Linked DNA regions of Methylomonas sp. 11b. The protein of the gene in region 1 binds, or shares a complex with, the protein of each later gene. Links are inferred from orthologs where the notes say so. Each region holds a gene or a part of one and is shown on either strand. Other genes may lie near its edges. The genes, in order: metK and groL.

Region 1 (14,192 bases):
ATCGAGCATTGCCAGCACCGGGCGATACAGGAAGCGTTGCAGTATCCACACCAGGACCAGGAAATTGAGGATTTCCAGGATAAAGGTTGTCCAGTCGAATTGCATCATGGATGGGTAACCCGTTTTGTTGGATATGAACTTGCGGCGTTGTTCCGAAAAAACCGCCGATTTTTTGTTTCTCCGCTATCTTAAACCCCGCAATGGCTTTGATGTCTGAAAATTTAGCCCGCGTAGCTTGCCATTTAGGCACGTCTTGAGGCTCGAATACTTACGGCTTAGAATACCGCCCGACTTTCCGGATTCGAGCCTGCCCGACCACCTAAGCCAGGGCAAATAAGACGGGAAGCCCGAACCAACTCAGCATTTCGTTACCCTATGACCTCTTTGCAAGAACATCTGTCACACCCCAAGTATCGGCCCGATATTGACGGCTTGAGAGCCATTGCCGTTCTCTCGGTTATCGCCTTTCACGCCTTTCCCAAGAGCTTGCAAGGTGGATTTATAGGTGTAGACATCTTCTTTGTGATTTCAGGTTATCTCATCTCCACCATCATTTTTCAGAACCTGGAAAAGGGTACATTCAGCTTCACCGAATTTTATGCCCGCCGGGTTAAGCGAATCTTCCCGGCACTGATTCTGGTCTTAGTTGCGTGTTATGTCTTCGGCTGGTTCGCGCTGTTTGCCGACGAGTACAAGCAGTTGAGCAAGCATATTGCCGCCGGCGCGGGATTCGTTTCCAACATTGTGCTATGGAGCGAGGCCGGCTATTTCGACAACTCCGGTGAGACTAAACCGCTGCTGCATTTGTGGAGTTTGGGCATTGAGGAACAGTTTTACATCGTCTGGCCCTTGTTGCTTTGGTTTGCCTGGGAGCGGAATTTCAATCTGCTGACCATTACGGTTCTGATTGCCATCGTCTCTTTCGGCCTGAATATCACAGGCGTCATCGCCCATCCTGTCGCGACGTTTTATTCTCCACAAACCCGGTTTTGGGAGCTGTTATGCGGTAGTTTGCTGGCTTGGATGACGCTCTACAAGAAGGACTCGTTCTCTTCTATCAAACTGAAGCTTGACGGTTGGTTGGCTTGCGCGGTTTATCGACACTCTCACGCCGCCGACGGCAAGACGCTGGCCAACGCGCTGTCTATTCTGGGCATACTGCTGTTAGCCTTCGGCTTTTTCATCATCAATAAAGATTTCAATTTCCCTGGCCGTTGGGCGGTGATACCGATGTTGGCTGCGGTCATGATCATATCGGCCGGACCCAATGCCTGGGTTAATCGCATCGTCTTATCCCACCCGCTAGCGGTATGGTTCGGCTTGATCAGTTTTCCATTGTATTTGTGGCACTGGCCTCTCCTATCTTTTGCGCAAATCATCGAGACCGAAGTGCCCAGTATGAATATCCGCGCCATTGCGGTGTTGCTGGCCGTGGTATTGGCTTGGCTGACCTACAGACTGGTGGAAAAACCGATACGTTTGGGTAGTCACAGCAGAGCCAAGACGGCGGTACTGCTGCTGTTGATGCTCGGTATCGGCTATGTCGGCTACGCTTCATATTCTCGGGATGGCCTGGAGTTTCGTAAAGCCGATGCGCAGACAAAAACCAAGATGTATGCCGACGTGAACGGCACAGTACTCTACAACACGCCGGAAGACTGGGTCGATGAGCGCTGTAAGGGGGTATTGGGAGGGGCCAGTTACAATTATTTGATGTGTCGCTTTACCACGGCTACGCCAAAAACGCTGGTGGTCGGCGATAGTCATGCTGCGCAATTTGTCTACGATTCGATTACCAAAGGCTCGAACGATCTGGCATTGGTAGCCGTCAATGGCTGCCTGCCGTTTATCGATCTGGTGAGCATTAATCCCACGGAAGAATTTGCAGAAAAATCGACCAGATGCCGGGTAGTCGTTCCTATCGTGCTGAAGCTGCTGAAGGAATTCCCATCAATTCAGCGCGTGGTGTTTGCGACCAGAGGCGCAATGTATATCGAAGGTTCTGGATTCGGCAATACCGAAACAAAAAACGTCTATCGGATTATTAAAAGCCCGGATGATGTATTGGCGGAAAATTACAATCAATTTGTTTCCGGCTATGTCGCAACCATCAATGAGATTTTAAAGCTGGGCAAATCGGTGGTTTTTATTGAAGACGTACCGGAGATTGGGGTAAGTGCCAAAAACTGTGTGGACGAGCGCCCGCTGCGCATTACCGAAAGAGCCCTGCCCGAGTGCGATGTCTCCAGAAAGTCTTTTGAAGAGCGGAATATAAACTACAGAAGAGCTGTCGATGCTATCGATGCCTCCACGCATAAGCGGATTAAGATTTTTCCCGCCTACGAATATTTATGCGATGAATCGACTTGCGGCGGCATGCACGATGACATGTCTTATTTTTACGACGACGACCATCTTTCCATGCGCGGCAGTAAGTTTATTTTCGACAAATTCGCTGAATGGCTGAGCAAAGAGTCCAAGTAACCGAATGGACCGCTCTATGTAATCTGACGTGGGTTATTTTAAAAAATATTCCAATAACGGGTTTCTAAACAACACGATCAGGGCCACCACCAAACAATAAATCGCCAACGACTCTATCATCGCCAAGCCGATAAACAGGGTACGGGTGATAGTTTTTTCGGCTTCCGGCTGACGAGCCAGGGCTTCCAAAGCGGCAGCGATGGCCTTACCCATTGCCAGAGCCGGCAACATCGTCCCAAGGGCGATCACCAGACCGGCCACGCCGGTGGAAATCATGCTGAATAAATGGATGTCGTTCATGGCTATTCCTCGGGAATTGCGGATGTATCGGATTCGCTAGGTTCCAACGCACCGGCGATGTAGATGAGCGCCAGCATACCAAAGATATAGGCCTGGACCACGGCTTCGATCACGTGCAGCATTAATAAAGGCACCGGCACCAGGAAGCCGGCGATCAACAGCACCAATAAGGCCGCCATTTCCAGACTCATGATGTTGCCGAATAGGCGGATGGCCAAAGCCAGGGTGCGGGTAAACTCGCTGATGATGTGGAACGGTAACAGGATGATGCTGGGCTCAGCGTAATGGCGAAAATGCTGCCGCCAGCCGCGATCTCGAATCCCGAACCAGTGCGTGGAACCGAACACCAGCACCGCCAGCGCGGCGGTGGCGGACAAATCGCGGGTGGGCGCATGTAGTTCCGGAATTAAACCCACCAGATTGGCGACCAATACAAACAGCCATAAGCTTGCCACGAACGGCAACACCCGCCGCACTGAAGCCGCCGGTAAGACTTCGGCAATCGCGCCTTCTATCGCCACGACCACCGCTTCGAGCAAATTTCGCAATGAAGATGGCTGACGGCTGAAGCGCAGCAACAGGGTTAACATCACAAAGCCCAGCATCACACCCCAAGTAGTGATTACTGTGTTACTGATCGCCAGTGGGCCGAGTTGAAAAACAGTGTTGGCGACAGATTCTGAGTTGTTCATATCCGCACCTCGATAAACATAAGGGCATAGCCGAAAGCCAGCCTAGATACCCAACATTTTGATTTTCTTGGGTTTCGCTCTGCTCTGCCCAAGCTACATTTGACTCTTACGATAGCTCTCTTGGCGAGGGCGCTATGCGCTCCGCCCGGAAAACGGCCGGAGCACTAAGGTTAACTTATTCGACAGCCAGATATTGGCCGGGGGCCAACGGACTTTCGTAGCGGACGCCTTCACGGAAAAACTGTTCGGGGTTGGAAGCAATTTCGCGGGCGGCCAGGAATTGCGCATAGTAGTTGCGGGAAGCAAAACCGAAGGCGGGACCGTCATAAGAGTCTACGATACGCACGAAATCGCTGCCGACTTGGTTTTGTGCACGCTTCATCCCGCCGATGCCGTGGTTGTATGAAGTCACAGCCGCCGGCCAATCACCAAGCTTACCGTAAGCGTAACTCAGGTAACGGGCCGCGCCGTTGGCGGAGACGAAAGGATCGTAACGTTGATCGACACGATCACCGCCGGGCATGAAGGTTTTGGCGGCGGCTTTGGTAAATTGCCACATGCCGACCGCTCCGGCGGAAGATTTGGCGGACGGTTGAAACGAGGATTCTACGTGCGGCAGATAAGCCAAGTCTTCCGGCAAACCGGCATCGCGGAAGGTCTTTCTAAACTGCAAATCATAGCGGCCGCTGATCTCCAATCCGCGTTTGAAACGCTCACGCGTGCCGCGCTGCGAACGCAGTCTGTCGCTAAGGCCAGGCAATACGCTGTTAAGTGATCTGCCGTTACTTTCCAGTTTGGCGATCAATTGCCTGTCGTTGGCGTTCAACGCCGCACCGTAACGCACTTTACTTTCCAATTCGGCCAGTTGCGCTTTCCAGTATTCGCGCCGCTGGCTGATCATGTCTTTTTGCTCTGATGTCAGGCCTTCCCCGACATAGCCCGGCAAGGTCATCACTTCGTAGACGACATCCAGATAACGATCATCGTGAAAAGCCACTTCGGAACGTTGCCAGACCGCATAGGTTTTTCGCCAGAAATCCACGGCCGGCTCTAACGCTGCGGGTTTTGGGAAAGTCCCCGTATAAAACGCTGGTTTATATGGGGTCGGTTGCGGTTGATAAGCCGGTCGTTGTTGAGCGATATTCGGCCTAACCGAAACCATTTTATCTCGCTTTACCGGCGAACTGCTGGTGCAAGCATTGAGTAACAACAAGGCTAATAAGGGAAGAGTTAAACGCAGCAAGGGTGGTTTCATTTTGGTCTGGGTATTGGATGCAACATTGATCGATGTAAAGTTTGCTACGCCGAAGAGTCGTAAAATATTCCTCGTGTATTTTCAATAAATAATAGCGCTCATTTCGAATTTTCGTGAAGAATAAATCCGAAAAAAATTAGCTTTTTTCCTGCAAAAATCGAAAAACGTTATAGGCACCAACCACAATACCCAACACAATCAAACTGACCGTCCAGCGTACCGAATAACCAGCAGCCAAAGTATCCAGCCAGCGCCCCAGATAAGCGCCGGCGACGATAGGTACTACAAACAGCAAACCCAGCGTACCGCCGTAAAACAACATGCCTACCCAAGTCGCTGGACGTCGCGTTTTTTCTTCCAGGCGCCGCAGATCGCGGCGGGTGTGTTCGATTAGTTTGTTGCGAAAACTCATGTCTATATTCCTGCTGATCCGCGACTACTCAGTTCGGCTAGGCGTCGCACCAAAGAACGTTCGATTTCCGACAGCGTAGCCCGCGCGGTGTGTACTTCGGAATCAGCCTGGGCCATTTCCGCCGCAAGTCGTTCGCAGATGGCATCGCGGTCTTCGCCGAGAAAATAGCGTACCGTAGTAACGGTAAGTTGATTGTCGGCAAAGCGCAGCACACCGCTGGGCAAGGCCAAATAATGCCAGACACCGGCTTGATCGCTGAAACGGGCTAGCCCGTATCTCAGCAAGGCCACGCAGTGAATATGTCCGGCCAAAATCCCGAAACTGCCGTCGGCATCGGCGCCGATAAACTGGGTGACGGTATCGAAATGCTCAGCGCCACGACTATCCAACAAAGTTAACGCAAAACCGTTCATGCCGACATTGCGCCTTTCATATAGCAATCGGCTTCGCTGAGCTGGTCATATTTGCCGTCCATAAATGCTTCGCAATCGGCGATGGTTTGCGCTAGCGGCACCCTTACGCCCGGCATGCCGGTATGGTCGGCAACGGTGGTAAACGGTTGAGTCAGGTAGCGTTGCAAGCGGCGCGCTCGTTCGACGATACGGCGGTCTTCCTGCGAGAGCTCTTCGATACCGAGCATGGCGATAATATCTTCCAACTCCCGATAGCGCGACAAATGCTCGCGCACAGCTCGGGCCACCTGATAGTGCCGGTCGCCCAGGATATGGTGATCCATGATTCGGCTACCGGAACGCAAAGGGTCTATGGCTGGATAAATGCCTTTTGCGGCCTGTTGCCGGGACAGGATCACCACGCTATCCAGATGCCCAAGGATGGTAGCGACCGCCGGGTCCGACATGTCATCGGCCGGCACATACACAGCCTGCACCGAGGTAATGGAGCCGGATTTGGTGGAGACGATACGTTCTTCCAGCGACGCGACCTCGGTCAGCAAGGTCGGTTGATAACCGACCGTGGCCGGCATCCGCCCCAGCAAACCGGAAATTTCGCTGCCGGCCTGGACGAAGCGAAAAATATTGTCCATCAGAAACAGTACTTCGGTATCCAGCGTATCGCGCAAATACTCGGCATACGCCAAAGCGGTGTAACCCACATGAAAGCGCACGCCGGGTGATTCGTCCATTTGCCCGTAGACCAGCAGTGCTTTGGGTAATACGCCGGCATCGGCCATTTCATGCCAGAGTTCGTGGCCTTCACGCATGCGTTCGCCGACACCGGCGTAAACCGATACGCCTTGCATCGCCACGCTGACCGCGTGCATGAACTCCATCATCAGCACGGTCTTGCCGACGCCGGCGCCGCCAAACAAGCCGGTTTTGCCGCCACGCACGAACGGACAAAGCAGGTCAATGACCTTGATGCCGGTTTCCAGAATTTGCGAGGCCGGCAGAGTGTCGGACAACAGAGGCGGCGCAGAGAGGATATTGCGGAAAACACCATTTGGTAATGGCTGACCACCGTCAAGCGGATCGCCGAACACATTCAGCATGCGCCCCAAACAACTGGGATCGACCGGCACATTCAGAGCATCGCCACGGTCGAACACCGGCATGCCGCGAAATAGCCCCGAGACCGAATGCAAGGCAATCGCCCTAATCAGCGTAGGCTCCAGATGCTGAAACACAACCAGCACATAGCGACCCGCACCGTTCACCACATCAAGCGCCTGACCGATTGGCGGCAGATATTCGCAACGCACATCGACCACCGGCCCCTGCGCGGCCTCAATGCGCCCCACCTGATTCATCTCAACTGTCATAGCAGCTTGCTCCGACGCATAATCCCCCTAAAGCACTTGGAGTAGCATATTTTTTAGATTCTTGCGCCCAACAACGAAAAAAGCTTGCTACGGAATCCTCACTGCTTGGATAATCGCATTAGATATTTCGCATATTTGCACTATGTCGCAATCACCGATTAGCGCCGGTCTCCCGGTGTTAGTTCAGGAACTTTGGACTTTATCACATTGCCCTAACCGCGGAGTGTTGAAAAATGCCGGCGTTCCAACAGAAGGCAACAAATATTCCGTTTATCCTCAGCAGCGATTTTCACGAGAAAGAGGGGGAAACATGAAACCAAAGGCAACGCAGTTAAGCTTTTGCTCAAGGTGCGGGGATGAAATTCCGCCAGACGAATTGCAATTTTTGCCAAATACTTCGCTATGTGCTTTTTGCTACAACACGCAGCTGGAATGCAGGGATATCCATAACTCAAGCACTAAAATATCCCAACCCGTCTTAACCTTAGTCCCGCAAAACCCAAAGGTTCAAGACAGCAACGCGGCCTAACCGCATCAATCCGGTAGCAAAAGCACTTAAACGCTGGCAGCCACCGGACTGAAAAACTCTATCATCGCTAAACTTTACAAAAAGCATCCGGCTACTGCATTCGGGTTGCCTACTGTTTTATGTTTTTATAACCTTCCTCACTTTCACGCATGATTTTTTGGCCTTCCTCAACCAGATTGCGGCCTTCGTCGATCTTTATCTGACCCTCACGTTGCATCACTTGTCCGCGTTCGACCATTTGCTTACCTTCCTGCCAACGGCTACCCAACTGCGCAATGCCCTGACTATCCCGCAACATTTGTTCACCGGACAGAATTTTGTCCGCCTGCTTTGTTGGGGCGACAGGCTCGCTTGCACAACCGGCGACCAGTAAAGTGAAGAGAAGAACGGAAGTATTCGGTCTGACTCTGCGCATAAATATGTCCTCTTATGATGCACTGGAAATGATGGGTAGAAATATTGCAAAACACCATGGTATCTGGCAATCATTTTTTCAAGTTGGTATCCCGTTTTGGTCTAATCGCCGCGTCCAACTTTAGCTTGCCGCTGGGACCAAAACCCATAAACGATTAACGCCGATACCAACCAGCTACTGACCAAAGGGCCTACCACGCCGTCGTAATAGGTGTTGACCAGAAATAGCGAATCTGCGTGCAAATTGACGTTGAACAAATCTCTGCTCACCTTAATTTGCCACACCCAAGCAGCATGACAACCGATACATAGGCCCAGACTTTGCCGCACCCGGCTTCTAAGGATTGCTAAAAACACCCCAACGACAAATAAAGCCAGCAAGGCGCTGAGTATCAGCGGATTCAACCAGTTGGCAAAGGCTTCGGCGATTAATTTTAAACCGCTGCCCGGCGTTAAATCGGCGTAAACCGGTTGCGACTGACTTTTTAAAAAATGTAGCGCCGCGTAATAGATTGAGCTGACGGTCACGGCAGCCATAATTGACATTTTCCTGCCTAAAGCACCCAACAGCAGGCCGCGAAATAACATTTCTTCGCCGAGCGCAATCAGCATCGCAAAAAACAAACCCAATCCGATTTTTTCCGCGATTTTGCCCGCTGTCCAATGCCGGGTATCATCCCAGACATGAACATCCAGCCAATACAGCGTCAACAATACCGGCAGCAAGGTCAATAAACCCAATGCCAGACCTTGAGCCATTTGTTTGAAAAACACCGCTTTGGGCGCGAATCCCAAATCCGCCCAAGTGAATTGCAGATAGTTCTTTAGCGGAAAAATACTCAGCAGCAAAAGAACCAACGTAATTTTGCTGATGACTTTTGCCAACGGCAAAACGTCGCCGGCAATCCACAGCAAACCGGATCCCAACATGCTGGCAATAATCGCCGCAATGACCAATATGACCAACGGCGCCAACGCATAGACAAACCAGCGGATCAACGAAAATCTCCCCATAAGGTTTGCACAGCGGTCAATGCCGATAACACCGCGGTCTCGGTACGCAATATCCGGGCACCCATTCGAACCGGCACGAATCCTGCTGCCTTGGCAATTTGTCGTTCTTGCTCGCTAAAGCCGCCTTCGGGTCCGGAGAGCAAGGTAACACGGGAGTTTTCCGGTTTCAGGTCCGCAAGGGATTGCTCGGCATAGGGATCGAGAAACACGCTTAATCCTTGCTGCCCGCTCACCCAATCGCCTAAATTCACAATCTCGCCAATTGACGGACAGTAAGTTCTTCCAGATTGTTCGGCCGCGTGCTGGACAATATGCTGCCAATGTAGGAGGCGTTGCTGTTTTTTATCGTCGTTGAATTTGATCACGCAACGCTCGGTTACCAAGGGTGTCAATTGCGTCACACCTAGTTCAACGGCTTTTTGTACCGCCCAGTCCATCCGATCACCGCGAGAAATGCCCAAACCCAGATTGATCGCCAGAGGGGATTCGACATTACGCTCAACGAACTGCTCGATTTCGACGCGAACAGTCTTACGGCTGACTTCGCTGAAACGGCACAGGTATTCGCCGCCTTCCCCGTTGAACAACACGATGCTCTGGTCCTGCTTTAAACGCAGAACACTGCGCACATAATGGGCCGCGTCTTCATCCAGTTCAATGCGCCCGCCAACATTTAGCGATGCAACAACATATAAACGAGAAACCCGCATCAGTCCTGCACCGCCAGTTGAATGCCCTGCCAGGCCACTTCTGTCATTAGCTGTATCTCCTGCTCGTTAATCACATAAGGCGGCATGAAATAAATCACATTTCCTAGCGGCCGCAGTAACACGCCACGACTCAAAGCATAGCGATAAACTTTTAAACCGCGCCGCTGTTGCCAGGGATAGGCTTCCCGGGTTTGCTTATTTTTAACCAATTCTATGGCGACGATCATGCCGGTTTGCCGCACTTCCGCGACGTTGGGATGTTCCTTAAACCGAGCTACCGCTTTGGTCATAAGCCCCGCCAAATGACGATTGCTTGCAATCACATGTTGCTGTTCAAATATCCCCAACGTCGCCAATGCCGCCCGACATCCCAATGCATTGCCGGTATAGCTATGCGAGTGTAAAAACGCGGTTAGATTTTGATAGTCGTCGTAAAAGGCTTGATAGACCTGATTGCTGGTCAATACCGCGGACAAGGGTAAATAGCCGCCGGTCAGGCCTTTGGATAGGCAGATAAAATCCGGGCTGATGGCCGCTTGCTCGCAAGCAAACAAGGTACCGGTACGGCCAAAGCCCACGGCAATCTCGTCGGCAATTAAATGTACCTGGTATTTATCGCACGCTTCACGCAGTAATTTTAGGTACACCGGATGATACATGCGCATACTGCCGGCGCATTGCACTAACGGTTCGACAATCACCGCGCAAACGTCGTCAGCATGTTGCGCCAAAGCTTGCTCTATGGCGGCGAAACGACGAATGGAGTAGGCCTCCCAGCTTTCGCCCTCTTCTCGATAGTAACAATCCGGGCCAGCTACCGTGATCACATCCATCAACAACGGCGCGTAGGTTTCCTTGTATAACGCCACGTTGCCAACTGCCAAAGCCCCCAGAGTTTCGCCGTGATAGCTGTTTTCCAATGTGATGAATTTGATTTTTTGAGTTCGTCCGAGATTACGCCAATAATGAAAACTCATCTTTAACGCAATTTCGACCGCTGACGAACCGTTATCCGCGTAAAAACATTTATCCAAACCGGGCGGCGTGAGTTCCACCAGCTTTTCCGCCAGTGTTAGCGCGGCTTCATGGGTAAATCCGCCGAGGATTACATGCTCGAGCGTTTCAAGCTGCTCTCGTAGCGCTTGATTGATAATGGGATTGGCGTGACCGAATAGATTGACCCACCAGGAACTGATCGCATCCAGATAACGGTTACCTTCGAAATCCTCTAGCCAGACGCCTTGTCCGGATTTGATCGGGATCAACGGCAACCCATCCGGAGCAGAAGCCCGCGGATCGTGGTCCTTCATCTGACTACAGGGGTGCCAGAGCACCGCGAGATCTCGCTGAACGATAGTTTGATTATTCATAGCTTGCATAAAAAAGGGGCTTGCGCCCCTTTTTTGTTGGATTGACCTAATCCTTAGTAACGATAATGATCCGGTTTGTACGGACCTTCGACCGGCACATTAATATATGCCGCCTGTTCTTTGGTCAATTCGGTTAGTTTTACACCGATTTGCGCCAAGTGCGAACGCGCGACTTTTTCGTCTAGTTTTTTCGGCAACACATAGACTTTGTTTTCGTAGCTGGCGGCATTGCTCCAAAGCTCCATTTGCGCCAATACTTGGTTGCAAAACGAGTTGGACATTACGAAGCTAGGATGACCCGTGGCGCAGCCCAAATTCACCAGACGACCTTCAGCCAACACGATGATGCGCTTGCCGTCAGGGAAGATGACATGATCGACCTGCGGCTTGATGTTTTCCCAGGTGTAGTGGCGTAAGGACGCAATATCGATTTCCGAATCGAAATGGCCGATATTGCAGACGATAGCCTGATCACGCATCGCTTTCATGTGATCGTGAGTAATGACCCCGACGTTGCCCGTAGCCGTAACAAAGATGTTGGCAATAGGCGCCGCTTCGTCCATTGTTACTACACGATAACCTTCCATTGCTGCCTGCAATGCGCAGATCGGATCAATTTCGGTAATCAAAACAGTGGCGCCCAAACCGCGCAGCGATTGCGCGCAACCTTTACCTACATCGCCATAGCCGCAGACCACGGCAATTTTACCGGCCACCATGACGTCAGTAGCACGCTTGATACCGTCGACCAAAGACTCGCGGCAACCGTACAGGTTGTCGAATTTGGATTTAGTGACCGAATCGTTGACGTTAAAGGCTGGTACTTTAAGCGTACCTTTCGCCACCATTTCAGTCAGACGCAACACGCCGGTGGTGGTTTCTTCCGACAAGCCTTTCACATCCGCCATCAATTCGGGGAAGTTATTGTGCATCATGGTTGTCAGGTCACCACCGTCGTCCAAGATCATATTCGGACGCCAGCCGTTAGGGCCGATAATGGTTTGTTCGATACACCATTCAGCTTCGGCCTCGGTTTCGCCTTTCCAGGCAAAAACCGGAATACCGGCAGCGGCTATCGCGGCGGCGGCATGATCCTGCGTAGAAAATATATTGCAAGACGACCAACGTACTTCTGCACCCAATGCTGTCAGCGTTTCTATCAATACCGCAGTTTGGATAGTCATATGCAGACAACCGGCGATACGCGCGCCTTTTAACGGCTGTTGGGCGCCGAACTCGGCACGCAAAGCCATCAAACCGGGCATTTCGGTTTCGGCGATATTAATTTCTTTACGACCCCATTCCGCCAGGGCTAAATCGGCAACTTTGTAATCGGCTTGGCTCATAATATTTTCCTGATCCTGGTTAAATACCGGCCGCATCTTTCAATGCTTCGGCTTTGTCGGTTTTTTCCCAGCTGAAGCTGGCTTCGTTGCGACCAAAATGGCCGTAAGACGCGGTTGGGCGATAAATGGGTTTTAACAAATCCAATTGCGCAATCAAACCTTTTGGTCGCAAGTCAAAATGCTCCCGCACGATTTGCACCAAACGTTCTTCCTCGATTTTACCGGTACCAAAGGTTTCAATACTGATGGAAGTCGGTTCCGCAACACCAATGGCATAAGACACCTGGATTTCGCAACGCTCTGCCAAGCCGGCAGCAACGATATTTTTTGCTACATAGCGCCCCATGTAAGCCGCTGATCTATCCACTTTTGACGGATCTTTACCAGAGAACGCACCACCACCATGGCGCGCCATACCGCCGTAAGTATCGACAATAATTTTACGACCGGTCAAACCGCAATCGCCTACAGGCCCGCCAATGATGAATTGCCCGGTAGGATTGATGAAATACTTGGTGTCTTTGTGCAGCCACTCTTTCGGCAAAGTCGGCAGGATGATTTCATCCATCACCGCTTCTTCAAGCTGTTTGCCACCGATCTCCGGGGAATGCTGGGTAGACAAAACAACTGCATCAATGGCGACCGGTTTGTTGTTTTCGTAACGGAAAGTCACCTGACTTTTTGCGTCCGGACGTAGCCATGTCAGGGTTTTATTCTTACGCACCAAGGCTTGTCTCTCAACCAAGCGATGCGCGTAGGTGATGGGGGCCGGCATTAATACATCGGTTTCGTTGCTGGCATAACCAAACATTAAACCTTGGTCGCCGGCGCCTTGTTCGTGGTCTTCGGATTCATCGACACCCATCGCAATATCCGCCGATTGTTTACCAATGGCATTCAATACCGCGCAGCTATTACCGTCAAAACCGATTTCGCCGTTGTCGTAACCGATATCGCAAACTACTTTTCTTACCAATTCTTCGGTATCCACCCAAGCATTCGTGGTAATTTCGCCGGCCAAAACCACCATGCCGGTCTTGACCAATGTTTCGCAGGCTACCCTGGAACGCGGGTCTTGAGCCAGCAAGGCGTCAACAACAGCATCGGAAATTTGGTCAGCAACTTTGTCCGGATGACCTTCCGAAACAGACTCTGAGGTAAAAAGGTAGTTTTTATTCACGGTTACACCCTCGCCAAAATTAAAACTTGCGCGTATAAAAAAAGGCCGCGCAAACGGCCTGTTATCTGTGGTGGGCCCTGTAGGACTTGAACCTACGACCTGCCGATTATGAGTCGGAAGCTCTAACCAACTGAGCTAAGGGCCCTTAATTATCTAGCCTACGAATAATAGAAACGCCTTACTCGCCGTCAAGAAAACATCTCAACTGCTCTGATCTGGAAGGATGTCTTAATTTCCGCAGCGCTTTCGCTTCGATCTGACGAATCCGCTCACGGGTCACGTCAAACTGTTTACCAACCTCTTCCAACGTATGGTCGGTGTTCATGTTGATACCGAAACGCATCCGAAGCACCTTGGCCTCTCTAGCTGTCAAGCCCGCCAATACATTTTGAGTAGACTCGCGAAGGCCGGCGATTGTAGCAGACTCTACCGGCGAAAGCATCTTGGAATCTTCAATAAAATCACCCAAATGCGAATCTTCGTCGTCACCAATCGGTGTCTCCATTGAAATCGGCTCTTTGGCGATCTTCAACACTTTGCGAATTTTGTCCTCGGGCATTTCCATACGCTCAGCCAATTCTTCAGGCGTGGCTTCCCGACCCAATTCTTGCAAAATCTGTCTGGAGACGCGATTCAGCTTGTTAATGGTCTCGATCATGTGCACCGGAATACGAATAGTTCTGGCCTGATCAGCAATGGAACGGGT
Region 2 (15,817 bases), 1.1 Mb from region 1 along the record:
AGTGAGGCGCAGATGATGCCAAAGAGCTTGACAGAGTGCAAAAGCCGGATATTATTAGCACTCGTTGCTAGAGAGTGCTAATAAACTTGAGGCCGCTTAAAAGCTCGCTTCTTCCGTAAGGGGTAGCTTTTTTTTAAATAGCTTTATTAAGTTTTTAACCTTTAACTTTATCTACATTAAGGAGACATTGATGAAAATTCGTCCGTTACATGACCGTATCGTCGTAAAACGCGTTGAAGAAGAAACCAAAACCGCTGGTGGCATCGTGTTGCCCGGTTCAGCTGCAGAAAAACCAAGCGAAGGTGAAGTTTTAGCAGTCGGTTCAGGTAAACCGTTAGATAACGGCCAAGTACGTGCCCTGGAAGTTAAAGTTGGCGACAGAGTGTTGTTCGGCAAATATTCCGGCACCGAAGTTAAAGTCGATGGCGAGCAATACATCGTCATGCGCGAAGAAGACATCATGGGTGTTTTGGGTTAATCCCAATTCGTTCGACACACTCTTTTTCAATTTAACCAATATCTCAGGAATAAGAAATGGCAGCAAAAGACGTAAAATTTGGTGGCGACGCTCGTGCATTGATGGTGCAAGGCGTTAACGTTCTGGCTAACGCAGTAAAAGTTACTTTGGGTCCTAAAGGCCGTAACGCTGTGTTGGATAAAAGCTTTGGCGCGCCAACCATCACCAAAGACGGTGTATCGGTTGCGAAAGAAATCGAATTGAAAGACAAATTCGAAAACATGGGCGCGCAAATGGTTAAAGAAGTTGCTTCTAAAACTTCTGATGTAGCCGGCGACGGTACTACAACTGCGACCGTTTTGGCTCAAGCCATTGTTAACGAAGGTTTGAAATCAGTCGCAGCGGGTATGAACCCAATGGACTTGAAACGCGGTATTGACTTAGCTGTTACTGCAGCGGTTGCAGCGATTCAAAACGCCTCAACCCCTTGCACAGACAACAAAGCTATCGCCCAAGTAGGTACCATCTCTGCAAACTCTGACGAGTCTGTCGGTAGAATCATCGCCGAAGCGATGGAAAAAGTCGGTAAAGAAGGTGTTATCACTGTTGAAGAAGGCACCGGTCTGGAAAATGACCTGGATGTAGTGGAAGGTATGCAGTTCGACCGTGGCTACCTGTCTCCTTACTTCATCAATAAACAAGAAAGCATGAGCGTAGAACTGGACGACCCGTTTGTCCTGTTGTACGACAAAAAAATCTCCAACATCCGCGAATTGTTACCGATTCTGGAAGGCGTAGCTAAATCAGGCCGTTCCTTGTTGATCATTTCTGAAGATGTCGAAGGCGAAGCCTTGGCAACTCTGGTTGTTAACAACATGCGCGGCATCGTTAAAGTCGCCGCTGTTAAAGCCCCAGGCTTCGGCGATCGTCGTAAAGCCATGTTGGAAGACATCGCGGTTCTGACCGGCGGTGTGGTGATTTCTGAAGAAGTGGGTCTGTCTTTGGAAAAAGCCGACATCAGCCAATTGGGCACTGCAAAACGCGTCCAAATCAACAAAGAAAACACCACCATCATCGACGGTGCTGGTAACGAAGATCAAATCAAAGGTCGTGTTGCGCAAATCCGCGCGCAAGCCGATGAAGCCACTTCCGATTACGACCGTGAAAAACTGCAAGAGCGTTTGGCCAAACTGGCTGGCGGCGTAGCGGTTATCAAAGTCGGTGCTGCGACCGAAGTGGAAATGAAAGAGAAGAAAGCTCGCGTTGAAGACGCGCTGCATTCAACTCGCGCTGCGGTTGAAGAAGGTGTGGTTGCCGGTGGCGGTACCGCGCTGATCCGTGCATTATCTGCGCTGGAAGGCTTGAAAGGCATCAACCACGATCAAGATGTGGGTGTCAGCATTCTGCGCCGGGCGATGGAAGAACCTTTGCGCCAAATCGTCAGCAATGCTGGTGACGAAGCCTCTGTGGTCTTAAATGAAGTCAAAAAAGGCACCGGTAACTTCGGTTACAACGCGGCAACCGGCGAATACGGCGACATGATCGCAATGGGTATTTTGGACCCTGCGAAAGTCACCCGTTCTGCCTTGCAAAATGCAGCTTCGGTTGCCGGTTTGATGATCACTACCGAAGTAATGATCGCCGATGCGCCAGCCGACAACAAAGCCCCTGCAATGCCTGATATGGGCGGCATGGGCGGTATGGGCGGCATGATGTAATCGCCGTTCGGCCTCGGCCAGAAAACCCCGGTTGCCGCGAGGTGCCGGGGTTTTTTATTGCCTAGCGCTTTTGGTGTGGAACGTTTTACGATGTATTGCCATGCAATAGATTGATTTTTGCTGCGAAACATTCGATAACGGTATCAGGAAATTATTCTCAGCTCGAAGCTATTAACCATGACCAACGATTTTTCGATTCTGATTGCCGACGACAATGAAATCAATCTATGGCTATTGCGCGAGCAGTTGGAATACTGGACGACGAATATCACGTCGGCAAAAGACGGGCGGGAGGCCTGGCAATTATTGCAAAAACGCCGCTACGACTTCATCTTCCTGGATGTAAATATGCCGTTTTTGAGTGGTTTCGATGTCGCCGTAAATTTGCGCGGCACCGAAAACTACAATCGGCAAACGCCGGCAGTCGCCGTCACGGCTCACGCGCAAAATCAGCAGCAGGAACGGGCGATTGCAGCCGGGTTTAACGAATGTCTGGTCAAACCGGTCCGCCTTTACCAGTTGGAGCAATTGCTGGTGCGTTGGCGGCAACATGAGCCAGTGAATGCCGAGTATTATGCCGGGCAACTTTTGCGTAAAGCCCAGGATAATAAGCAGTTGAGCCAAGTCCTGATGGTCAAATTATTTGAGCAGTTGCCGGGATTAATACTTGAGATCGAGAAGGCCGTGGACAATGGCTTGCTGCAACAGGCTTGGGAGTTGAACCATAAACTGCATGGCACCTTTTGTTTTTACGATTTTGCCGACTGCCTGGCGGTCGTCGAGAACTTGCAAAAAGCATTGGCACAAGCCGACGCAGAGTTGGTGCGCCAGCGCTTTAGTACGATGAAAATTAAGCTGGTTCGGCTTTTGGATAATCAGGATCAAGTTCTGAAATATCTGGGTGACGATGGCTGCATACTATGACCAAGGTGAATCTGGCGTGGTTTTAACTTGGCCACTTTTAGCGACTGCCGCGCTTTCCAGTTCGACGCGCCCGCACAAATGATGCAAACTGCACCCTATATTGCAAAGTAAAGACAAGGTAGCTTTTATGAATACAGACCCCTGCACTTACGTCATTTTCGGTGCTACCGGCAATTTGGCGCGGCTGAAGCTGATGCCCGGCTTCTATCATCTGGAGCTGGAAAAAAAACTGCCGGAAGGTACGCGTATCCTGGCGGTGGGCCGCCGTCCCTGGGATAGAGCGACTTGGCTGGCGGAAGTGAAGACCTTACTGCTAGAACAGGCAAATACGCCTTTGGACGAGGCCGTATTCAACCGTTTTGCCGAAAGGCTGGATTATCATCGCGGCGATCTTGATCAGCCGGAATGCTATAAAACCCTGGCGGAAACGCTAAACGCTCAGCCGCGATTTTCCCGCAATATGGCCTTCTATCTCGCCATCGGTCCCAGCGATTTCGGCAACGTCATCGAGTCCTTGAGCCAGGTGGAACTGCTGAACGAAGAATATGGCTGGCGACGAGTGGTGATCGAAAAACCGTTCGGTTACGATTTGGAAAGTGCGCAGGCCTTGCAAAAACGCCTCAGCCGGTACTTGAGCGAAGACCAGATTTACCGCATCGACCATTATCTGGGTAAAGGTATGGTGCAGAACGTATTGGTGTTTCGTTTCGCCAATGTCATGTTGGAACCCTTATGGAATCGAAATTACATCGATCATGTGCAGATCACTCACTCCGAAGAGCTGGGTATAGGTAGCCGCGGCGAATATTACGACAGCGCCGGAGCGATGCGCGACATGTTGCAAAGCCATCTGTTGCAACTGTTGACGCTGGTGGCGATGGAGCCGCCGGTGTCTATGGACGCTGAATCGCTGCGCGACGAAAAAGTCAAAGTGCTGAAGTCCATTCGGCCGATCCCGAAATCGGCCGTGCATGCGCATGCCTTTCGCGGCCAATATGCCCGAGGCAATATCGACGGTCATAAGGTGGTTGGCTACCTGGAAGAAGCCAATATTCCCGCTGACAGCAGTACCGAAACCTATGCGGCGATGAAATTGTTGATCGACAACTGGCGCTGGCGCGGCGTGCCGTTTTATTTACGTACCGGCAAACGCATGGCCAAGGGCCAGTCTTCGATTGCGATTTGTTTTCGGCATCCGCCCTTTCAATTTTTCCGCGATACCCATGTGCAGTGTATGACGCCAAACTGGATATTGTTGGGAATTCAGCCGGAAGAATGCATCCGCATCGAAATGACTGTCAAGGAAGCCGGATTGGAAATGCGGACCCGCACCACCAGTCTGGACGCGAGTTTTCGCAATCCTGACGAACGCCGTGTCGATGCTTACGAAGACTTGTTGTTGGACGTCATGAAAGGCGACCGCTCGCTATTTTTGCGTTTTGACGAAGTGGAATACGCTTGGCGTATCGTTGACCCAATTTTGCAAAATTGGGTGACCGAGCGGGATTATATCGCCACCTATCCGGCCGGCTCCTGGGGGCCGGAAGAAAGCCGCCGCTTGTTCGAGAAGGAAGACCAGTATTGGCGCAGTTCCTTGATGCCGGAGTGTCAGCCGTAACAAAGGCTCCTGCGGTTTCTGTTAGCCATTCTTACCACGATGCGGTAGCGCCCGGTTTCTTCCGTCTTGCGGATTATTAACTCGACCCTTAACTGCCGTTCGCCCTGTCGAAGGGCAAACCAGCCTGAGCTTCGACACGCTCAACTCGTACGGAATATCAGTGATATACAGGGTCGGGTTGATAAGTGTTTCGAGCCAACGAAAAACAAAACTGCGTGAAATGCCGTGGGGGTGTGGCATTTCACACGGTTTTATGAAGTCCACCAAGCCTCAGATTTTTTCCGAACCAGCACAAAGCCCTTATTCTCAGGCCTTTAAGTCTCTGAATCCAGTCATGGCGTGAACTTTGCTGCGCCAAATGCCACGATTAACTCCAGCATGGCCTGGCTTCGCGCATGGCATTTTCAGACCACGATATTTACCGAATTTTTTTAAGTACCCGCCCGCAAATCCAGCGTTTTTTGCGACAGCGCATTCGTTGCGACGACACTGCGGCCGACCTGATTCAAGACATTTTTTTGAGATTGACGCTGTTGAAGCCACCTCCCGCCAGTGAGATCGAAGTCCAGGCCTGGCTGTTTAAAGTGGCATCCAATCTATCTCTCGATCATCTGCGCACGCAAAAACGCCGTTATGAACTGCTTGATCAATATCTGGGCGACGAAACCGACATCGACGCTTCGGCAGCGCCGGAGCGGACGGCGGAAGCGCAAGATCAATTGCGGCACATTCAGCTGGCACTGGCCGATTTGCCTGATCAATGCGCCGAGATTTTATACTTAAGCCGTATCGAGGGCTTAAGCCATATTGAAATTGCCAAGCAACTGAAAATTTCGACCAGTTGGGTGGAAAAACAGCTGGCAAAAGCGTTGCTGCATTGCCGGCAGGCTGTTGATAGCCAATGAGCTTAGTGTGGATTTAAGCGCCGTGGATCGTTATAGTAAATATCCCGCTCCAAACAACGCCGTAATGAACGAAACTTCTTCAACTCGCCGAGAAGCCTTGCAGCAACAAGCCGTTGCCTGGCACGTGCGCCTAAAGTCCGGTGCTGCCGATGACACGGTATTGGCTGAGTTCGAAAACTGGCGGTCGCAAACCCCCGAACACGAGCAAGCCTATCGTGATGTCGAGACCCTTTGGCAACACCTGCCGCGGTCGCTGCTCGCTGACCGGCAACGCCGCCGCGCGCTGGCGATAAGGCAGCGGCGAGGGCGTAGGCTAAAGCGCGGATTCGGCTTGGCTGTGGCCGCTTCGCTGCTGCTGAGCGTGATGAGTGGTTTTTATCCGGATTACTTGCAACATCCGCTGGCAGACTACCGTACCCGCATCGGCGAGCAGACCTCAATTACGCTGGCCGACGGCAGTATCGCGCACCTGAATACCGATACCGCCATCGATGTGTCAATCAATGCCAATGAGCGACGCATTGAATTGCTGCGCGGCGAGGCCGAATTTGACGTGGCGCATGACGAGCACAAGCCGTTTCGGGTCGTATCCGGTTCTACGTCCACAGAAGCGTTGGGCACCCGCTTTATCATCCGTTACGACGGCCAAGCCGGCGCGGTTACGCTATTGCAAGGCAAAGTCCGTAGTAGCAGGCCGTCCGCGCACGGTGCGCAAGCCGATAGCGCCACACTGCAACCCGGCCAACAACTAAGCTTCAATACCGAGATGTTGGGCGTGCCGCAAGCAGTCGAATTAAGCAACGCCGACGCCTGGCGCCGTGGCCGCTTGTTGATGAATTTCGTACCGTTAAAACAGGTTATCGCCGAAATCAACCGCTACCGGCGCAGCCAAATCCGTTTATTGGACGACAGTCTGGCGGAACGCGAAGTGAATATCGCCGTGGACATCAAGCAAATCGATGTCTGGCTACAGGCTTTGCAGCAAACTTTGCCAATCAAGGCCGTTGAAGCGGGGCCGTTCGTGTTTTTGCAGTCTTGATGGCCGGCTTTGCTGCCTGCGACAATTTGCCACACATCCTTTAGTACGGCTCAGCCAGCCGCCAATCGTTCTCAGCTAAAACCCACTCAAACTGAGGACACATCATGAGAAAAACCGGAAACCCAAGCCGGACGCGAAAAGCCCAAACTAAAGGCTCATCCGCCATCGGCGCATTGCCGCTTTGTCTGGGCTTGATAACCGCTGCGACGCTGCCGACGGCTCAGGCCGAAAGCCTCAGCGCCACTAGCGAAAGCCGCACCTACAACATCGCCGCGCAGCCTTTGTACTCCGCACTCAGCACACTGGCTGAACAGTCCGGCGTGCAGTTTGTTTACAACTCGGAGTTGGTGAAGGGTATCGATTCGCAAGGCGTCAGCGGCAATTATTCATTGGAAGGTGCTTTGAAACGTTTGTTACAAGGCTCGCAAGTTTCCTATCAATTCAGTAACGGTAATACCGTGACACTGCATAAATCGGCTGCGCTAGAGCCGCAGTCGAATGCCGCCACTTTGCCCAGTGTCACGGTGACCGGCTCGGAGATTTACGCGGATACCGACCCTTACAACCCCAGCTACACCCGAAGGGTGACCGCGACGGCCACCAAAACCGATACCCCGCTGATGGAAACACCGGTCAATATTCAGCTGATCCCCAAGGCGGTGCTGGACGACCAGCAAACTATACAGATGACCGAGGCCTTAAAGAATGTGGCCGGTGCCACGTTTAGCAATGGATCAGGCGCATTGTCCGACGATATTTTTATACGTGGATTTCGTAGCCGTACTTATTTCCGTAACGGCTTGCGGAGCGGCGACGCTAATAGCTCGGTAGGGAATCGACAAATGGCCAACGTGGAGCAGCTGGAAGTGCTCAAAGGCCCGGCCGCCGTTATGTACGGTCGAATGGAGCCGGGCGGCATGGTCAACGTCGTGACCAAACGCCCGCTAAATACGCCCTATTACGCATTACAACAGCAGTTCGGCTCCTTTGATCTGTATCGAACCACCTTGGATGCCACCGGACCGTTGACCCAGGATGATACCTTGCTGTACCGATTTAACGGCTCGTTCGAGAACAGCGGTTCTTTTCGCGAATTTGTCGATAAAGAACGGACTTTTATCGCACCGATGATTACCTGGAATATCAGTCCGCGGACCCAAGTCAGTCTGGAAATGGAATACCGCCACGACAACCTGATTTATGACAACAACACTTGGCCGTTTGTCGACGGCCAGTTTATCGGTATGGACAGATCGCGCAATTTGATGGAGCCGGCACGAGTGAATGTCGAGGAAAAGCTGATCGGGCTGGATTGGTCGCATCAATTCAACGACGATTGGAATATCAAGCAGCGCTTTGTAGCCAATCTACAGGACAGGGCGGAGAACTGGGTAATGGGGGCGTCGGATACCTTGACGCCGGACAATCTGTTAGCGCGCCAGCAATACGAGGTAAGAACTCAGGACAATACCTATTACACGACGCTGGACGTCACCGGCCATTTCAAAACCGGCCCGTTGGCCCATACCGTGCTTATGGGCGGAGATTACTATCGTACCGACATTGTCAGCAATCCTTATATCGCCACGTTGGCACCGATCAACGTCCACAATCCCGTACACACCGTCGAACCGATAACAGCCTATACGCCAGCCGGCTGGGCCAGCAACAACAGCGCGGATTTTGTCGGCCTGTATGCCCAGGATCAGATCAAATTGCCTTACGGTTTTCATGTGATGGGCGGCTTTCGTTACCAATACGTCAAGCAATGGGACAATTTGAACCACACCGAACAGCCGGCCGACGACGATGTCACGCCTAGAGTCGGCGTACTATGGCAAGCTCAAGATTGGTTGAGTCTGTACGGTAACTACATCGAAAACTTCGGCGTTTCCAACCAGTGGGCTACTACACTCACAGGCAAGCCGCTGCCGCCGGAAAGCGCGCAGCAATGGGAAGTAGGCAGCAAATTCGAATTTTTCGGCGGCAAACTCAGCGCAACGCTGGCGTACTACGACATCACCAAACAAAATGTCGTCACTCGCGACCCCTCTGACTTTACCGGCAATTTTTCAATAGCCGCCGGCGAAGTACGCAGTAAAGGGCCGGAAGTTGACATCCGCGGCGAGTTGCTGCCGGGCTGGAATCTGATCGCTACCTATGCCAATTTCGATACCCGCGTCAGCAAGGATAATAACGGCCTGGAAGGCAATCGGCTTTTTGCAGTACCTAGAAATGTCGGCAGTTTATGGTCGACCTACGATTTCCGGCAAGGCGATTTACGCGGATTAAAAGTCGGCGGCGGCATCAGTATGCGCGACGGCGCCACCGACGGCTCCCGTAATGGCTATCAAACCGCCGGCTATGCGACAGTCGATCTGTTGGCCGCATATTCTTGGAAAGTCGAAAAATCCAAAATCACCGTCCAGCTAAACGTCAACAATCTGCTCGACAAAACCTACTTTCCGGATGCCTACTGGAGCGGCGCCAGCAGTACGCGCACCATCGGCACGCCGCGCTCTTTGCTGGGGTCGGTCAAGGTGGAGTTTTAAGCTTCAATGCCTTTTTTCTGTCGGGTTCAATAAGGATTGCCGCCCAGAGAATGGACCACGTCAAAGTCTGACTTGTTCATGTTGGGGCTGAGGTACAGCGCGCATGAGACCGTTGGGGCGAGGTAACGAACCCCTACCTAAGCTCTATGAATCCACCGATCCTTTCCAAAATGCGCCGCCGCGCGTCGGCATTTACCCTGGTGCGCCTTTGACGGCGATGGGAACGGTGCGCTTGGAGTTCTAGCTGGCTCGGGTTAGGCAGATGTCAGAGTCAAGCAGGTCGGGGCTTGCAACCTCGACCTAAATGTTTCAAATCCACTTGGCCTGCGCACCGCCAAGTATCAATCAAACGACAATTGGCATGGGGATTTTCTGTGCTGAGACGTCCTATATAACAACCTGCCTTTGCCTTAGCACGACTATCGCTTAACTTCGACTAAAAACCATGAACATCAATGCCAATTATCTAAGGGCGACACCTCTACACCATTCGTCAAGCCCGCACTTGACCCGTTTGAAAGCCCGGCGCCAACGCTGGTTAACCGTCCATCTTTGGTTGGGATTGACACTGGGTCTGCTGCTGTCTATCTACGGTATCACCGGCAGTATTTTGGTGTTTCATGCGGAAATCGAAGAATGGCTGCACCATGAAATGCTGGTGGTGCAGGCACCGGTGGATGCGGAGTATCGACCCTTGGCAGAAATTTTCGCGGCCGGCAAGCAGGCGGTGCCGCCAAACGCCAAATATAACTTCGCCACCTATCCGCGGAACGAATTCGCGGCCTTCAAACTGCGGTACGCAGTTGCCGACGCTGACGGTTCGCTGGAAAATTGGGAAGTTGCCGTTGACCCGTATACGACTAATGTGACGGGTAAGCAACTCAAGAGGCGTTCCCGCGACTGGCTGCCCAGCACTTTTATAGGCTTGATGTTTGAATTGCATTTCGCATTGTTGATTCCGGGAGACATCAGTGAGCCGATAGTCGGCGTGTCCGCCGCGTTATTGATTATCTCGACCTTGACCGGCCTGATCGTCTGGTGGCCGCTGACCGGCAAATGGTGGCAGGCGCTGACTTTTAAGTCTGGTGCCGGCAAGGTGCGCTTTAATTACGATCTGCACAAAACTAGCGGCATTTACACGCTGCTGGTGCTGATACCGGTGTTGTTTTCCGGGATTTATATGGTGCTGCCGCATAACGTGGTGCCGGTTTTGGAGTTGTTCTCGCCGGTGACATATCGCTATTGGTATCAGTCCAAACCGCCCTATCCCGACGCACCGGCGATAGGCATGGACCAGGCGGTGGCGATTGCCTTTAAACAGTATCCGCAAGGCCGGCCACACTGGATTTACGGCGCCACCGAGCCTACCAAAACCTACACGGTCTGCCAGGACGGCGTCGATGTGCCGGGCAGTATTTTGCAACGCCGTTGCACGGTGATCGACCGCTACACCGGCAAGATTCTGGATCTGGACGACCCCAGCCTGCCGACCGCCACAGCCGGCGAAATTTTCACCCACTGGCAATGGCCTTTGCATTCCGGCCAAGCCTTCGGCATGACCGGGCGGATTTTGGTGTTTATCACCGGATTGGCTTGCCCGGTGTTGTTTGTCACCGGTGTGATCCGCTGGTTGCAAAAGCGGCGAGCAAACAGCCTACCTGCGAAGATTAATCGCGACCGAAGCGAGTCAAATAACACAGTTTAAAAGATCGAGGTGCTAACCGTCGCGGAGCTTAGAGCAAAAATTCTTCAGCATTCCAGGCGTCACCTATGCGGAGGGCCCATCAGTTCAAGTCGGGCGCGGATATTGCTATTCAAAAAGCCACACCTTGGCCGCCCTGCGTTACTTGTCCTATGCTTGAATTGACCGCCACCGACATTGCCGACCTGATGCATAAGCATCGCCGCGAATTATTGGGCTTTCTGTCGCAACGCATCAGCTGCGCGGAAACCGCGCAGGATATTTTTCAGGAGACGTTTATCCGCTATGCCGGCTACGGCGGCAAAGACCGCGTCGAAAACCCCCGCGCCTTTATTTTCCGCATCGCCGCCAATCTGGCCACCGATTATCTGCGCAGCCACAATCGCCATTCAGGAAGAGACGTCGAAGACTCCACCGATGACGAGGCGGAGGGCGGCGAGCAATCTGTCTTATCCGTCGAACGGACCGTCATGTCGCAACAACAGCTGGAGCATTTGATCGCCGCGCTGGACGAGTTATCGCCCAAATGCCGGGAAGTATTTATTCTGCTGAAGCTCAAGCATTGTAGTTATGCGGAAGTGGAGCAAAGGCTGGGCATCTCGCAGACCATGATTTTCAAATATTTGACCCAGGCCCTGCGCCATTGCCGGCAGAGGATAGGCGACCTGGATTGAACGGGATGCCTTTATCGGCAAACACACCTATGTTTATCCGGCCGGCGTTTTATAATCCGATTCCCGAACCGACCGCGGCGCAGCCTTCTTATGAACCAACCCATCCCGCCTTTCCCCGACGCCGACGCGAATGCGCAAGCCGAATACTGGCGAGCTTTGCGCGAATCGCCGTTCTTCGACAGCGAGCAGGATCAACGCTGGCGAGCTTGGTTGGCGGCCAGTCGGGAAAATCAGGAAGCCTGGCGCCAGACACAGCAGTTTTTTGACTGTATAGAGGGCTTAAACCCGGCGCAAATCAACCAAATCGAACGGGAAGTAAGGGCCTCGAACGGAACGCAACACAAAACGCCTGCCCGAACACTGCCCAAGCGCAGCCTCCGGATGTTGCCGATTGCCGCCTGCCTGATGCTGGCCTTTTGTTTGGGTTGGGCATTCAGCGCCGGTTTCTTTGCCGATTTCCGTACCGGCACCAGCGAACAGCGTCGAATTCAACTCAGCGACGGCTCTTCGGTAATCCTGAATACTGCTTCGTCGTTGTCGGTGGAATTTTCCGAAAGACAACGCCTTATCCGCCTGCACGGCGGCGAGGCTTATTTCAAGGTGGCCGCCGATGCGGCCAGGCCGTTCGAGGTGGTGACGAGTGGTGGCCGGGTCAGGGCCTTGGGTACGGCTTTTGATGTTAAACAATGGCAGGGCGACCTGGCGGTGACGGTCTACGAACACAGCGTGCGCGTCGCGTTCGCCGATGGCGAGACAGTGGAAAGTCTGGCGGCAGGCCAGCGCGTTGCATCGGCTGGCGGTAAAGCCGGACTGCCGGAAAGCGTCAATCTAAAGCAGGCCGGTGCCTGGCAAGAACGGCGCCTGGTGTTCAAGGAAAAGCCGCTGCGACAAGTGGTGGATGACCTGAACCGCTACCGTCCCGGAAAAATAATCATCGCCGATCCGGCTCTGGCCGAGCATTTGGTCACCGGCATATTCGACGCCGACGACCCGGAAGCGGCGTTGAATGTCATCGAAAAAACCTTGGCTGTCAGCGAAACCCGCTTGACCGACGCCTTGGTGATCTTGCGCCGCCAATAAGTTTTCGCCGCGTTGTTTTCCTGGTCAATGGTCGCGAAACCGCGCCGTTTGGCCTTCGGCTAAATAAATTTTCTCATCCGGGTTATAAAACCCACTTGCTCGGTCGTCTTTGCTTACGAACCCACACGGATACCGCGAAGGAGCGCCTTCTTCGCCAGCCGTTATCAGCGTATTTAAAGCCAGGAGGCCGGATGAGTCAGCGTTATTCCTTTGTTAACCCTCTCTGTTTCACCCTTTTTGCCGCAACTCTAAGTGCCAGCCCCTGGTGCGTGGCGGAGAGTGAAATCAATTTTGCCATCCCGGCCGCGCCGTTGGCCGACGCCCTGCTGCAATTTTCCGAGATAAGCGGCGTCAAGGTGTTCTTCAGCTCGCAATTGACCGAAAGGCTGCGCGCCAATGCCGTGCAAGGCCGTTATACGCCGCAACAGGCATTACATAAGCTATTGGACGGCTCCGGTCTGGCCGCAAAATCAGCGGGTGACGGTACGGTAACCTTGGAAAATTCGACAAAGTCGGTAGAGCCGCAATCGGCTAATTCTACGACTTTGCCGACGGTGACGGTAACAGGCAGATCCGGCTATGCCGACAGCGATCCTTATAATCCGGACTACAACCGCACCAGCGCCAGCGCCGCCACCAAAACCGATACGCCGATCATGGAAACCCCGGTATCGATTCAGGTAGTGCCCAGGGCAGTGATGAACGATCAAAAAACCACCACCATTAAAGACGCGCTGGAAAACGTCAGCAGCATACGTCCGCAATCGTCCTTGGGTTTAAGCAACGCCTATATTGTCCGTGGCTTTAGGAACGGCCGGGTTTATCGCAACGGCTTGATATCCAGCGGCTTGAATATCGGGGAAGGCGCTCAATACGAAACAGCTAACCTTGAGAGCGTCGAGGTACTGAAAGGCCCCGCGGCGGTTTTGTTTGGCCGTATCGAGCCCGGCGGCTTAATCAACTTGGTCACCAAAAAACCTCGCGACGAGGCCTATTACTCGGTGGAGCAGCGTTTCGGCGCTTATGATTTTTATAGAACCGAATGGGATGCCACCGGCCCTATTTCGGGAGATAAGTCGTTGAGCTATCGTTTTTCCGGTGCTTATCAAAATAACAAATCGTTTCGGGATTTTAATTTCAATGACCGGGTTCTGGTAAACCCCTCTTTGACCTGGCGACCCAGCGATGCGACCGAACTATCCTTGGATTTGGAAGCCTTGCACGAGGACACCCAGGTTGACAGAGGCTTATTTGCTATCGGCAATCGCCCGGCGCCTATTCCCGTCAGCCGCTCTTTCATCGACCCCGACGATCCTGTCGACACGAACTCCAAGGTGAACCTCGGCTTCAATCTAACGCACGCCTTCAATGAAAACTGGACCTTGCGTAATCGGTTCCTGGCTTCGTTTGTTTACGATAAAAACACCTCCGTCAAACCCGCTAACGGCTTTACAGTCGAACAGTTTTTCGATCCGAATACGGGTAATCGCCGCTATGCGCGGAATATATTTTCTCAAACATCGGACAGCGAAACCTATACGACCAATCTGGATTTAACCGGAAAATTCGACTTAATGGGCGTCAGCCATCAAACCTTGATTGGCGTCGATTATTTGCGCGCAGTCGGCAGCTATGAATTCTATGGCAACTATCAGGACCCCGTGCCGGGTTTGGAGATAGATATTTATAATCCCCAATACGGTATCGATCAGGCCTATTACGCCAATGCGCTGGCAACGCCCTCCGACGGCGGGACTAACCATTACCTGTTCCGGGATGACTGGTACGGTGCGTATTTTCAGGACCACATTACCCTATGGGATAAAGTGCATATCCTCGGCGGCGGCCGTTACGATTGGGCCAGAACCGGTGTGGGAATGGGCGATTCGGCCAGTACTGCCGACGCCGCTCTGCCTTCGCGCCGGGATGAAGGCTTTAGTCCACGGGTGGGTGTTCTTTATCAACCCTGGACCTGGGCCAGCATCTACGGCAATTGGACCACTTCTTTCGGCGCCAATAATGGCATAACAGCCACCGGCGCGACGATTAATCCGGAAATCGGCGAACAATTCGAAGCCGGGGTTAAAACCGAGTTTTTCGATCAGCGCTTGTCCACAACCTTGGCGTATTACCATTTGACCAAAGAAAACTTGATGACCCGCGATTTCAACAGCCCGGACCCGTTCGCTAGTGCGGCTATCGGTAAAGCTCGCAGCCAAGGTATCGAGCTGGATATAGCCGGACGGCTTACCGACGAGTTCAGTATCATCGGCAACTATGCCTTTACCGATGCCCGTATCACCAAAGACTTTTCCGGTCTGCAGGGCCATCGTCTGAATAACGTGCCGGAGCATTCCGGCAGTCTTTGGCTCAAATACGATATTCATCACTACGAACCGTTGAACGGTTTGAGCTTTGGCTTGGGCATGTTTGCCGCCGGGCAACGGCAAGGCGATAACGACAACACGTTTGCGTTACCCGGCTACGCCCGCTTGGATGCCTTTGCCAGCTATACCTATCAACTGGGTAAGTCCCGGTTGATTACGCAATTCAATATCCGCAATCTGCTGGATAAAACCTACTACGAGTCTACCGATCCCTTCCAAAACGCCCCGCCGCGCGTTGGTATTTACCCTGGCGCGCCACTCACGGCCATGGGGTCTGTGCGCTTGGAGTTTTAGTTCGTTCCGGCAGGCAAATTCGACATCTGAACAGGTCGGGTTTACACGCTCGACCTATATGTTGCTAATTCACTTGACCCGCTCGCGACATCCGAGCGGACAAATATTGATCAAATGACAATTGGCGTGGGGGATTTTCTTTGCTGGGACGTCCTATTGATGACCACCCGCCTTTGCAAGCACGACCAAATTTGTTTTCGACTAAAACCATGGACATCAAAGCCAATAACCTAACGGTGATAACTCTTCGCCATACGTCAAGCCAGCGCCTGACTATTTTGAAAACCCGGCGCCAACGCTGGTTGACTGTCCATCTCTGGCTAGGGTTGACGCTGGGCCTGTTGCTGTCGATCTACGGCATCACCGGCAGTATCTTGGTATTTCACGCGGAAATAGACGAATGGCTCAATAGCGAACTGTTGACCGTGGTTCCTTCTGAACAAACCGCCAGTTACCAACCGTTAGCG

What was found.
Region 2: the proteins of metK (region 1) and groL are in contact, whole or in part, in a cryo-EM structure (PDB 8P4O), measured with the Escherichia coli proteins. The link is inferred for Methylomonas sp. 11b from one-to-one orthologs.

Annotation. Positions count from the first base shown.
Region 1 is NZ_KI911557.1:3,614,608-3,628,799, reverse strand. The notes cover bases 11,407-14,192. They hold metK (methionine adenosyltransferase), read right to left. Parts: upstream 13,487-14,192; coding sequence 12,326-13,486; downstream 11,407-12,325. Other genes in these bases: rpoD (RNA polymerase sigma factor RpoD), read right to left, coding at 13,665-14,192; ahcY (adenosylhomocysteinase), read right to left, coding at 11,407-12,306. In the rest of the region: METH11B_RS0117450 (F0F1 ATP synthase subunit delta), read right to left, coding at 1-105; METH11B_RS0117445 (acyltransferase family protein), read left to right, coding at 376-2,484; METH11B_RS0117440 (F0F1 ATP synthase subunit C), read right to left, coding at 2,518-2,784; METH11B_RS0117435 (F0F1 ATP synthase subunit A), read right to left, coding at 2,787-3,476; METH11B_RS0117430 (lytic transglycosylase domain-containing protein), read right to left, coding at 3,652-4,731; METH11B_RS0117425 (AtpZ/AtpI family protein), read right to left, coding at 4,868-5,143; METH11B_RS0117420 (F0F1 ATP synthase subunit epsilon), read right to left, coding at 5,146-5,556; atpD (F0F1 ATP synthase subunit beta), read right to left, coding at 5,553-6,923; METH11B_RS30185 (TraR/DksA C4-type zinc finger protein), read left to right, coding at 7,066-7,452; METH11B_RS0117410 (hypothetical protein), read right to left, coding at 7,562-7,867; METH11B_RS0117405 (CPBP family intramembrane glutamic endopeptidase), read right to left, coding at 7,969-8,880; METH11B_RS0117400 (16S rRNA (uracil(1498)-N(3))-methyltransferase), read right to left, coding at 8,862-9,590; METH11B_RS0117395 (adenosylmethionine--8-amino-7-oxononanoate transaminase), read right to left, coding at 9,590-10,960; more of ahcY, read right to left, coding at 11,014-11,406. UniProt on the Escherichia coli protein: Catalyzes the formation of S-adenosylmethionine (AdoMet) from methionine and ATP.
Region 2 is NZ_KI911557.1:2,510,394-2,526,210, reverse strand. What follows is about bases 1-2,854. They hold groL (chaperonin GroEL), read left to right. Parts: upstream 1-534; coding sequence 535-2,175; downstream 2,176-2,854. Other genes in these bases: METH11B_RS0112115 (response regulator), read left to right, coding at 2,353-2,854; groES (co-chaperone GroES), read left to right, coding at 191-478. Also shown: more of METH11B_RS0112115, read left to right, coding at 2,855-3,099; zwf (glucose-6-phosphate dehydrogenase), read left to right, coding at 3,227-4,717; METH11B_RS0112105 (RNA polymerase sigma factor), read left to right, coding at 5,113-5,622; METH11B_RS0112100 (FecR family protein), read left to right, coding at 5,687-6,661; METH11B_RS0112095 (TonB-dependent siderophore receptor), read left to right, coding at 6,766-9,213; METH11B_RS0112090 (PepSY-associated TM helix domain-containing protein), read left to right, coding at 9,659-10,918; METH11B_RS0112085 (RNA polymerase sigma factor), read left to right, coding at 10,984-11,589; METH11B_RS26710 (FecR family protein), read left to right, coding at 11,680-12,669; METH11B_RS0112075 (TonB-dependent siderophore receptor), read left to right, coding at 12,861-15,350; METH11B_RS0112070 (PepSY-associated TM helix domain-containing protein), read left to right, coding at 15,560-15,817.